One region of the Sporosarcina jeotgali genome, then DNA from elsewhere that is predicted to be linked to it. Evidence: riboswitches for the same ligand, from Rfam matches in the RefSeq annotation. Region 1 holds a riboswitch; the other holds the start of a gene.
The links. Region 1 has a riboswitch for thiamine pyrophosphate ahead of PGH26_RS11905 (ABC transporter substrate-binding protein). Riboswitches for the same ligand answer to the same signal wherever they lie in the genome.
Positions count from the first base shown of each region.

Region 1 (5,468 bases):
CTCCTTCCTTCACAGACAGTGAAATGTCTTGAAGGACATGATTAGCTCCGTATGATTTCGATAGGTTGTTAAGAGCGAGTTGACCCATTCGATTCATTCCCTCCTGAACTGCGCCAGCGCAAGACGCTTTTTTCAATGGCTAAAATTATTCCGAAATACGTTAAGCTTAAAATCATAATCAGCACAATAGCAACGAAAACGCGATCCGTTTTGAACGACGAAGAAGCGAGTGTCATGTAGACACCGATTCCTTTGTTCGCACCGAGCCATTCAGAAATGACAGCCCCCATGACACTGTATGTCGCTGCGATTTTCAGTCCGGAAAACAGAGAAGGCAATGAGTGCGGCCACTGCAATTTCCAAAAAATCTGGCGGTTGCTTGCACCGATCATCTTCAAGTAGTACAGCATATCCCGGTCTGTTTGTCTGAATCCATCCAGTGCCGCAATCGTGACAGGGAAAAAACAGACAAGAACAATGACAATCACTTTAGGAAGCATCCCGAACCCGAACCAAATAACGAGGAGCGGAGCGAGTACAATGACGGGAATATTTTGCGATAAAATCAGAAGCGGATAAAATGCTTGCTGAAGAAATGGAATGCGGAACAATACAATCGCAACCCCGATCCCTACCGTAATGCCGACAAGATAGCCAGTTGCTGAAAGAGTGATTGTGGACAAAATATGTGAGACGTACAATGAATAGCCTGTAAAAGCCTCTTCAGCAATTTGAGTAGGTACGGGAAGGAGCCAAGCGGGGACATCGAAAATTCGAGCAGCCCCTTCCCAAATAACGAGTAAAAGGATGAAGACCACGAGTGGCCGCCATCCTTTGTTCACTGCCGATTTCATCTATACTTCTCCGTCAGTTTATCCATAGATGCCCCTTTGGGGTTGCTGTAGATTTTCACTTGAGAAATGACACTTGACGCCCCTAATTCCGTCATGCGCGTGTTCATCTTTTCAATAATGTGAAGCAAGTTTCCAAGTTCACCTTCCATAGTCGTTTCAAGTGGTGCAACACGGTAGGGAACACCGGATTGTTCGATAACTTCAATTGCTGCATCCACGTATGGAATGACGTCTTCGCCATTCGGTGTTTTCGGGATTATTTGAATACTGACAAGGGCATTAGCCATGATTAGTTCCTCCTTAGTTGGGTAAAAACTCGTTTGTAAATGCATCTTTTGCGTTGAATTCACCTTCAAGCAAGTCGTTCTCTTCCATCCATTGTGCGTAATTTTCCCATGTTTTCAGCTGCTGTTCACCAAAACGAGGTGCATCATCCTGATATTTGGGAGAGAGCCATTGCTGACTTTTTTTGACGAGCTCAGGATCTAAATCCGGAACGGCTTTAATTAAGATATCCGCAGCTTCTTCAGGATGATCTATGGCAAACTCATACCCTTTTACAGCAGCCGCAACAAATGCTTTCACCTTCTCAGGATCTTTTGCAATGAGTTTTTCATTTGTTGTGATGACAGGTGTATAGTAATCCAGTTTTTCGGAGTAATCTTTTAAATATTGCATGTTCAGTTCCATCCCGCGCTGTTCCGCTTCGATGCCTGTCCAGCCGTAGTATACCCAGGCCAGGTCGATATCCCGCTGAATAGCTGTGAAGAAATCGGAAGAACCCATGTTGATGTATTTCACTTTACTGCTATCTCCATGATCTTTTTCCATCAGCGATTCAACGACAGCCTGTTCGACGGGTGCACCCCAGCCGCCATAATTTTTTCCTTCAAAGTCTTTAGGCGATTCGATGCCTTCTTCTTTTAACGAAGCAAATCCAGATGTATTATGCTGGATGATTGCTGCAATCGAAACGATGGGAATTCCAGCTGCACGGGCTTCTGTAAGAGCCTCTTGTGCTCCGATACCGAAGTCCGCTTTTCCTGATGCAACGAGCTGGTCAGCACCGGCTTCGCCCGGAAGCATGATGTCCACATCCAGTCCCGCGTCTTTAAAGTATCCTTTTTCTTCCGCAACATATAAACCGGTATGATTCGTATTAGGTGTCCAATCGAGTGCGAAATGGACCTTTTGTGCGGTTTCTTTGTCCGGGTTGCCAGACGTGCCTGGTTCTTTTTCTGCACCGCATGCTGTCATAAGCGAAGCGGCAAATAAGACTGTTAGTATTCGTTTCAATGAAATCCCCCTCCTGGAGTTTCACACTGCAACAAAAAACGTGCGCTCCCAATCTTCGGGAGCGCACGTCACATAATCATTATGAAATGAATATGTTCCCTCCGCTGGCGTTACCCAGATCAGGTTCAAAGGGTCTGCATGTATCCTGCATCTCAACCGGTGTCCGGTACCCCTACATATTGTCAGTGATGAAGTTGTATTGTAGTCATTTATTATTTTGCCATACTTATCTGAAACTAGCAAGTGTCGCATATTCAACGTTTTTTACTTTCCGCAATGAATTTAGTCATGATATACTAAGAAAAGGATATTAACCTCTGATTCATCCAAACAGAAAGCGAGTGGTCAAAATGGGCCGTAAATGGAACAATATTAAAGAAAAGAAAGCGTCAAAAGATGCAAACACGAGCCGGATCTATGCAAAGTTCGGTCGCGAAATATATGTAGCAGCAAAGCAAGGGGAGCCGGATCCGGAATCGAACCAAGCTCTTAAAATCGTCTTGGAACGTGCGAAAACGTACAGTGTTCCAAAAACAATCATTGAACGTGCTATTGAGAAGGCAAAAGGCGGCGGCGAAGAAAGCTATGACGAGCTTCGTTATGAAGGATTCGGACCAAACGGATCGATGGTCATCGTCGATGCGTTAACAAATAACGTGAACAGAACAGCTTCGGAAGTACGCGCAGCATTCGGTAAAAACGGGGGTAACATGGGCGTAAGCGGATCTGTCGCTTACATGTTTGACCATACTGCAGTTTTCGGAATTGAAGGAAAGTCTGCAGATGATGTTCTCGAACTTATGATGGAACACGATGTAGATGTCAATGACATTAGTGAAGAAGACGGACACGTATTAGTATACGCAGACCCAACTGCATTCCACGAGGTTCAAGAGGCATTTAAGTCTGAAGGAATCACTGATTTCACAGTCGCTGAACTGACAATGCTTGCCCAAAACGATGTCGAGCTGGACGAAGCATCTGCTGAGCAGTTCGAAAAAATGATCGATGCAATCGAAGATTTAGAAGACGTGCAGCAAGTCTATCACAACGTAGATCTTGGAGAATAAAACATACGAAAAAGCGACAAGAGCAGTTCTCAGCTCTTGTCGCTTTTTTTGCTGTCACCAATTATTATTTCGATACTTCTTATAATAATTGACCTGTCTCAAGAACAAATAAAGCTTGCGCTTCAAATGCTTGTCCCCTTTGTAGAACAATGGGTTCACAAACTTTCTCTGCTTCAGCAACCGTTTAATATCCCGTTTAACCGCCTTGTTCGTTACGAATTTCTTAAGAACAATTTTTGGAACTACCGTGAACAGGAACGGCTCATTTAGTAACACAAGCGGCTTTTGCTTGTGGTAAATCAGATCATCTACAAAATAGCTCGCCATATTATGTCCAAGCGCAGTCGTATAATAACTGGAACGGCCTTGTCGGATATTCACTTCAAATACTTTGAATTTTTTATCACGCGGGTCATACTTCAAGTCAAAGTTTGCGAAGCCCTGATACCCGACGGCTTCTAAGAAGTTTTTCAACTTGTACATCATTTCTTCGTTATATCTTGTAATTACAGCGGTGTAGTTTCCGATTGCCGTCACTGTATGTTCCTGTAAAACAACTTGTGCAAACGTAACGAGCTGAGTTTTTCCAGCAGAATCTGCATAGATCACAGAATCCCACATATATGTATCATCGCCGGGGATGAAATCCTGAATGATGAGTTCTTCGTTATAGCCGCTGTTTTTCACTGTTTCAATAACCTGATTCAATTCCCCAAGAGAATTCACTTTGTACACTTTTTGCTGTCCAGCAAACTTATTTTGGTTGTAGACAACTGTATCACTTGGCTTCACAATCACAGGATAATTCATATGCTCACTGAAAGGACCATCGGCTGCGCAATCGTAAAAGAATGTGAGGGGAGTATCGATTCCGTGTTCTTTACACAGCTTATAAAAGTGAGACTTAATCTGTAAATTATCCATAAGTTCACGATTGATATAGTTAAATGTGAAATATTCCCTTAAACGTTCTGCATGTTCAATGATGAGTCGCACGTACAAATCATTCGTACCGACAAGCAATAACTCGCGGCCGTCTTCTTTGTATTTTTTACTGATTTCAATAAGAATATCTGCAAATTTGTTTTCATCAGACAGCTCGTTATTCAATTCGATTTTGTGAGGAATTGTGCTGAGTTGCGTAAATGATAAAGGCTCTTTTCCGATTAATACTGGATGGATATGGTAGGCTTCGTGAAAAGAAATTGCCATATTGTATGCGTTCATGTCCGTACCGATAATGATTGGCAAGAACGGAAGTTTTTTTGCGTTCATGGTATCCTCCTAAAATGCGATGGAATTGTCGTACATAATTGTTCTCCCTTCTATATTACATGGAAAACACATTGGGATACAACAGATAGCCTAGGAGAGAGTGCGCCTCAACAGGTTTATAAATAGTACATAAAAGGAATACTGAAATATAGATCCGGTTCAAGGAGGAACAAGCACCATGTTGAAAATTGAAGAAACCAAAATGGATATGAAGCGTGAGGATGTCATCCAGCGACTAGTGGGGCGGGGGATTTTCAAGATTGATGGAAAACAGCTCTATGAACTGCCATTACTTCTATTAATGAAAGAATACTATAAGTATATATGATTATCAGTACCGGTTGAGGAGACAATCCCTTAGCCGGTTTTGTTTATACCAATATAAGTGAAGAGAGGAATGGACATGGAAGATAGTCAATCAATTCGTACTAGATTCAAATGGGTGATCGAAGCCGCTATACCTGCCATTCAGCAAGCTATGGAAGAAGGGGAGATTACCTCAGAAGAATTAGTATTGTTTTATATGGACCGCATCTCCATTAAAGGACAACTAACCAATGCGGTTTTAGAAATAAATCCACATGCCTTACAAATTGCGCAAGCACTTGACTTTGAAAGAAAGAAATCAGGGAAACGTTCTATGTTGCATGGGATCCCGATTTTACTAAAAGATAATATCGATACAGGCGACGCTATGCATACAAGCGCTGGCAGTTTGGCGCTGGAAAAGCACTATGCGTCCGATGATGCTTTCTTAGTAAAACAGCTCAGGAAAGCAGGAGCGGTTATCCTTGGGAAAACCAATATGACCGAGTGGGCGAACTTCATGTCAGATGAGATGCCAAATGGGTGGAGTTCTAGAGGGGGGCAAGTGCTAAATCCTTTCGGGAAATTCGAAGTGGGCGGATCCAGTTCCGGATCGGCTGCTGCTGTCAGTACTAATTTAGCGGCTGCTTCAATCGGCACTGAAACA
Region 1 is NZ_CP116341.1:2,372,224-2,377,691, reverse strand. It holds gene PGH26_RS11920 (ABC transporter ATP-binding protein) at 1-88, opposite strand, end outside; gene PGH26_RS11915 (ABC transporter permease) at 69-854, opposite strand; gene PGH26_RS11910 (thiamine-binding protein) at 851-1,141, opposite strand; gene PGH26_RS11905 (ABC transporter substrate-binding protein) at 1,155-2,150, opposite strand; TPP riboswitch at 2,230-2,334, opposite strand; gene PGH26_RS11900 (YebC/PmpR family DNA-binding transcriptional regulator) at 2,501-3,220, shown strand; gene PGH26_RS11895 (carboxylate--amine ligase) at 3,275-4,495, opposite strand; gene fbpA (Fur-regulated basic protein FbpA) at 4,674-4,823, shown strand; gene PGH26_RS11885 (amidase family protein) at 4,899-5,468, shown strand, end outside.

Region 2 (5,468 bases), 590 kb from region 1:
TACAAAATCATTACCGAACTTCATCATTCCTGACGTGCCTTTTACACTTGAGACTTTGATGATTATACTGCCTTATTCTGTTGCTTTAGCAATTGTCGGTTTGCTGGAAACTCTTCTAACTGCCACGATTGTAGACGATATGACCGCTACAGATAGTGAAAAAAACAAAGAAGCCCGCGGACAAGGAATTGCCAATTTCATTAATGGCTTTTTCGGAGGAATGGCTGGCTGTGCAATGATCGGTCAATCGGTCATTAACGTCAAATCAGGCGGCAGAACGCGACTGTCAACGTTTGTGGCAGGAGCGTTCCTAATGTTTTTAATTATCGTGCTGGGCGACTTAGTTGTTCAGATTCCGATGCCTGTTCTCGTCGGGATTATGATTATGGTTTCAATTGGAACATTCGACTGGGGCTCTTTCACATATATTAGAAAAGCACCTAAAGCAGACGCTTTGGTCATGCTCACAACAGTCGTTATTGTGGTAGCAACAAATGATTTGTCTAAAGGGGTCATTGCCGGAGTTGTATTGAGTGCTGTTCTGTTCGTTGCTAAAATCTCCAAAATCCATGTAGATCGCATCGTTGAGGATGATTCCATACGCTACGCTGTGAAAGGTCAATTATTCTTTGCATCCGTTGAGAAATTCCATGATTCGTTTCATATGGATGAAACCACTGGTACCATCATCCTCGATTTTACAGATTCACAAGTATGGGATGATTCGGCAGCTGTCGCTGTTACGAAAGTGACGGAATCCTATCGCAGCAAGGGTTTGAATGTAACAATTATCGGATTAGGGGAATCCAGCAGGCGTCTGCTCAACGAGCTCATGACCTGACTCTATTGATCAATGAGGTGGCAACGATGTATCAGACAATCATGCTCGCTGCAGATGGATCTGAAAACTCCATTCGCGCAGCTAGAGAAGCTGCCCGGCTTGCTAACTGTTCAGATGACTGTACGATTACAATTGTATTTGTCGCTGATTTTGACAAGGCTAAAGAATCTGTCCTGCACGCAGAAAGTAAGGACTCGCTGGACCTGACACGCCGAAAGCAACTAAAACCTGTGGAATTGGTCCTTCGTGAATACGATGTCCCTTACAACGTACAAATTCTGCATGGCGAGCCTGCACCTGCGCTGATCGACTATGCGCATTCAGAGTCGTTCGACCTTGTTGTAATCGGAAGTCGAGGGCTTAGTTCTTTCCAAGAAATGATTCTCGGCAGCGTCAGTCATAAAGTGATGAAGCGCTTAAGATGTCCTGTATTACTCGTGAAATAGCAAAACCGTCACCCGGGTGGGTGACGGTTTTGTTATTTTCTAGAACGATCTAACTCATTCCATATGCTGAAGTGCTTTAGCAACAGTAACTGTTCTCTTCGCTTGATAGTCCACTGCCGCTTTAATGGCTTGTCGATCTGTTTTCATTTCGCCGTCTTGTGCAACCGCAACACTTGTTCCGTAAGGGTTTCCTCCCGCTGCAAATAACACTGGATCTGTATAGCCCGGTGCCGCGACAATTGCTCCCCAATGGTACATCGTCGTATAAAGCGATAAAATTGTTGCCTCTTGTCCGCCGTGTTCGTTTTGTGCGGACGACATTGCACTCACTGCTTTGTTTGCAAGTTTGCCTTGAGCCCATGATCCCCCAACAGTGTCGATAAAACTTTGTACTTGTCCAGGAATATTTCCAAATCGTGTTGGCACACTAAAAATAATCGCATCTGCCCATTCCAGATCTTCCGGGGTCACTTCTGGAATATCCAGCGTCGCGTCATGATGTTTTTTCCATGCCGCGTTGGATTCGATTGCCGCTGCAGGAGCCGTTTCCTTCACTTTTAATAACTTTACTTCAGACCCCGCTTCTGCTGCCGCTGCTGCCGCCCATTCTGCCAGCTGATGATTCGTACCTGTTGAACTGTAATAAACAATCGCTGTTTTTGTCATATTCGTCCCTCTCCCTTTTATCTTGAATTCAAGATAAATATAATTGATTACCCTATCATTGTCAAAAGTGCTGCCTAAACACGAGTTGCCTTAATTGATATTGGAAAAACGCCAATACTGATATGCTGTAACACCGCTCATATAAGCAAGTCCTTCACTGCGACTTTGGTGAACAGGAATCCATCGATGGGTCTCCCCTTTTTTTAGATAAATTTCATGATTTGGAGACTGGTCATGGAAACCCGTGAGGTCAAACGTACCATTCCTCCTCAATACGGCCATCACCTCGTAGTTGATATCGGGTGCAGTTGTAAGAGGATTGCCAACAGCGTGTTCCAAAATGAATCGCGACTCGTTTCGATTATAATTTGACTGCTTTAAAAAAATCCCTTCATCTGTAGCTGTTTCAGAATCCCGAATTTCTTTATCTAATCCATAAGCAACACTTTCTCCGACCTTCTTTGTGAAAGTGATAGGCTGATCCGGATTGTTTGCAGTGATCTCTATATCTACAAATGTCCGATAGTTATCTGATTCGGGGTCGAACTTTCGATTATCCCCTTTAAAATATCGATTCGGGGATAGGACGTTCGGATTCTCAAGGATGTCATCTTCCAGAAAAGTTTTGTAACGGAAAGACCAATGGTTAACTGGTTCAGGTTTATGATAATCACGAATTGAAGCCAATAATGCTGTGGGCTTGTCAATAGATTTCATTATCGTGAAACCTTCAATATTAGCAGGCCGTTCATTCTCTTCTGGCAAGAAGACCCCTAACGCTTTGGCGATGAAAGAGCGGGCGTTGTTAAAAGTTTCTTCAGATTGAGCAATTGGTCTTTCACAGTAAACTGCGTACGTAATTGGCTCATCTATATTGAAATCCCGATCGATGTATCGATTTGAATCCACTTGAGCAAGCTGTTCACCATTACGATAAATCGTATACGTTTCAGTATTACTCAGTCGTTCCCAAGACAAAGCAATCTGTGTACGTGCGATGATGGTGGTCATGACAAGTGATTGAAGAGGATTGCTTTTGTTCTTCTCCACGGAAAACGTGGACGTCTGCATGACGATTACATCTTTCACTTCATCATTTACATGCCGTTCAATTGTATATTTATAAAATGTATCCGCTAAAATGTCTGTATCTTGAAAGTCAGGGGATGTACCTTCGTAGATGTGCTCGCCGTCTTTATACACATGATACGTTCCGCCTGCATCGTCCCAATCAAACGCAATCCGCCCAACTTCGTGGGTAACAGATGTAATTTCAAAACGCTGCGACATTACATAGCCTCCTTTTTACGTAGTAATTGTATTTTGCCCTTATTGCCAATTTTTAAAACTATGGTATAGTGAGGGGGAAAACTGAAAACGATTGCCCACTGGGGGAGTCTTTGTAAAAGACTGAGACGCGTATAGATATGCGGACCCTTGGAACCTGATCTGGCTCATACCAGCGGAGGGAAGTGGATCGCAAATGGACACGTCTTTTTTCGGGCAGATCCCTGAAAACTTCCTATAACGCGAGCCGCTCCTTCGACTGATGAGTCGATTGGGGCGGCTTTTTTTCGGTTCATTCATCGAAAGGGGCGGTTTTAAATGACATTTTGTGAAGAAGTTCGTAAGCTTTGTAATGAAAGCTGGGAGGCTAGTTTCAATCATCCATTTGTCCAGCATTTAGCGGCAGGGACACTGCCTGAAGACATTTTCAGATTTTACGTTCTTCAGGATTCCTATTACTTGAAGCATTTCGCAAAAGTCCATGCACTGGCTGCAGTCCAAGCGAAAGATTTACCGACCACACAACGCTTTGCGCAACACGCTGAAGAAACATGCGGTGCTGAAATTTCACTTCATGAAGGGTTCTTTGAATTGCTTTCTGTTTCGGATAAGGATCTCTCATCTTTTCAGGCTGCGCCAACAGCGTATGCCTATACTTCACACCTCTATCGAACCGCAATGACTGGAAATCTTGCGGATACACTAGCGGCATTACTTCCTTGCTATTGGCTGTATTACGAGATTGGTGAACGATTGAAAAACGCTGAGCCGAATCATCCGATCTACGATAAATGGATTGCGACTTACGGGTCAGAATGGTTTGAACAAGCCACACGCGAACAAATTAACCGCATGAACGAGCTGGCGGATTCTGTTTCTGCTGAACACCGTGAAGAACTGAAAGCACATTTTGTGAAAAGCAGTCATTACGAGTTGCAATTCTGGGAAATGGCTTGGACGAAACAACAATGGGAAACAGATGGTGTAACGGAGGTTTCAGTTTCATGAGACAACAAACTATTCTTAAGAACCTCAGACAGACAAAACCATTAGTCCATTGCATGACAAATAGTGTAGTTGCTAATTTCCAAGCAAATGGCTTATTAGCTCTTGGAGCTTCTCCCATCATGGCCGATTCCTTGGAAGAATCTGCGGAAATTGCTGCCATTTCTTCTTGTACTCTTTTGAATATAGGAACACTGGATCCAACAACAGTCAATTCCATGATTGCAGCTGGAAAGAGTGCAATCCAACATGGTCACCCTCTCATTCTCGACCCTGTTGGAGCAGGCGCTACTGCGTTTCGCAAGCAAACTGTGAATCATTTATTAGATACCTTGGACTTTTCGTTAATTCGAGGAAATGCGGGCGAAATTGCAGCTATTGCTGAAGTTGCATGGAATGCAAAAGGAGTTGACGCTGGAAGCGGTGACGTTGATATTACAGATGCAGCGAAGCAAGTTGCTCTGCGGAATAACTGTTTAGTCGCTGTTACTGGCGAGACCGACCTAGTTACGGATGGAGAGCGTGTGATTCGGATATCAGGCGGACATGAACTAATGCCGCTCGTTACCGGTTCCGGGTGTCTTCTAAATGCTGTCGCCGGAGCGTTTTTAGCAGTTAGTCAGGCGGATGCTCTTCATACAGCAGCGGAAAGTCTTGCGTTTTATAAAAAGGCTGGTGAAATCGCAGCAGAGCAATCATTTGGACCTGGTGATTTTGCTATGAATTTCTTAAATACGCTTCATTCCACAGAATCCTCTGATGTTACCGATGATCAATTCCAGTACGAACAGGAAGTGATGTCATGACATCAGCAGCGTTAACGATTGCCGGTTCCGATAGCGGGGGCGGTGCGGGAATTCAAGCGGACTTGAAAACGTTCCAGGAACTAGGTGTATTTGGCACATCGGCATTGACGGCAATTACAGCTCAAAACACATTAGGCGTCCATGCTGTACAGCCTGTGGATGCAAGAATTGTTGCAGCTCAAATACAGGCGGTTCTCGATGATTTACCCGTGAAAGCGATTAAGACCGGAATGTTATTCTCCGCGGAAATCATTCAGTCCGTTGCGCATGAACTAAGAGCATATTCAGCAATCCCGCTTGTTATCGACCCCGTCATGATTGCAAAAGGCGGAGCGTCATTATTGCAAAACGAAGCCGTGGCTGCTTTGAAAGATCAGCTGCTCCCTGCAGCGACACTGATTACACCAAACATTCCTG
Region 2 is NZ_CP116341.1:2,964,753-2,970,220, forward strand. It holds gene PGH26_RS14995 (SulP family inorganic anion transporter) at 1-841, shown strand, start outside; gene PGH26_RS15000 (universal stress protein) at 868-1,287, shown strand; gene wrbA (NAD(P)H:quinone oxidoreductase) at 1,342-1,953, opposite strand; gene PGH26_RS15010 (DUF3238 domain-containing protein) at 2,044-3,243, opposite strand; TPP riboswitch at 3,334-3,441, shown strand; gene tenA (thiaminase II) at 3,559-4,248, shown strand; gene thiM (hydroxyethylthiazole kinase) at 4,245-5,051, shown strand; gene thiD (bifunctional hydroxymethylpyrimidine kinase/phosphomethylpyrimidine kinase) at 5,048-5,468, shown strand, end outside.
Region 2: linked by a shared signal. The riboswitch ahead of tenA (thiaminase II) and the one ahead of PGH26_RS11905 (ABC transporter substrate-binding protein) in region 1 are both predicted to bind thiamine pyrophosphate.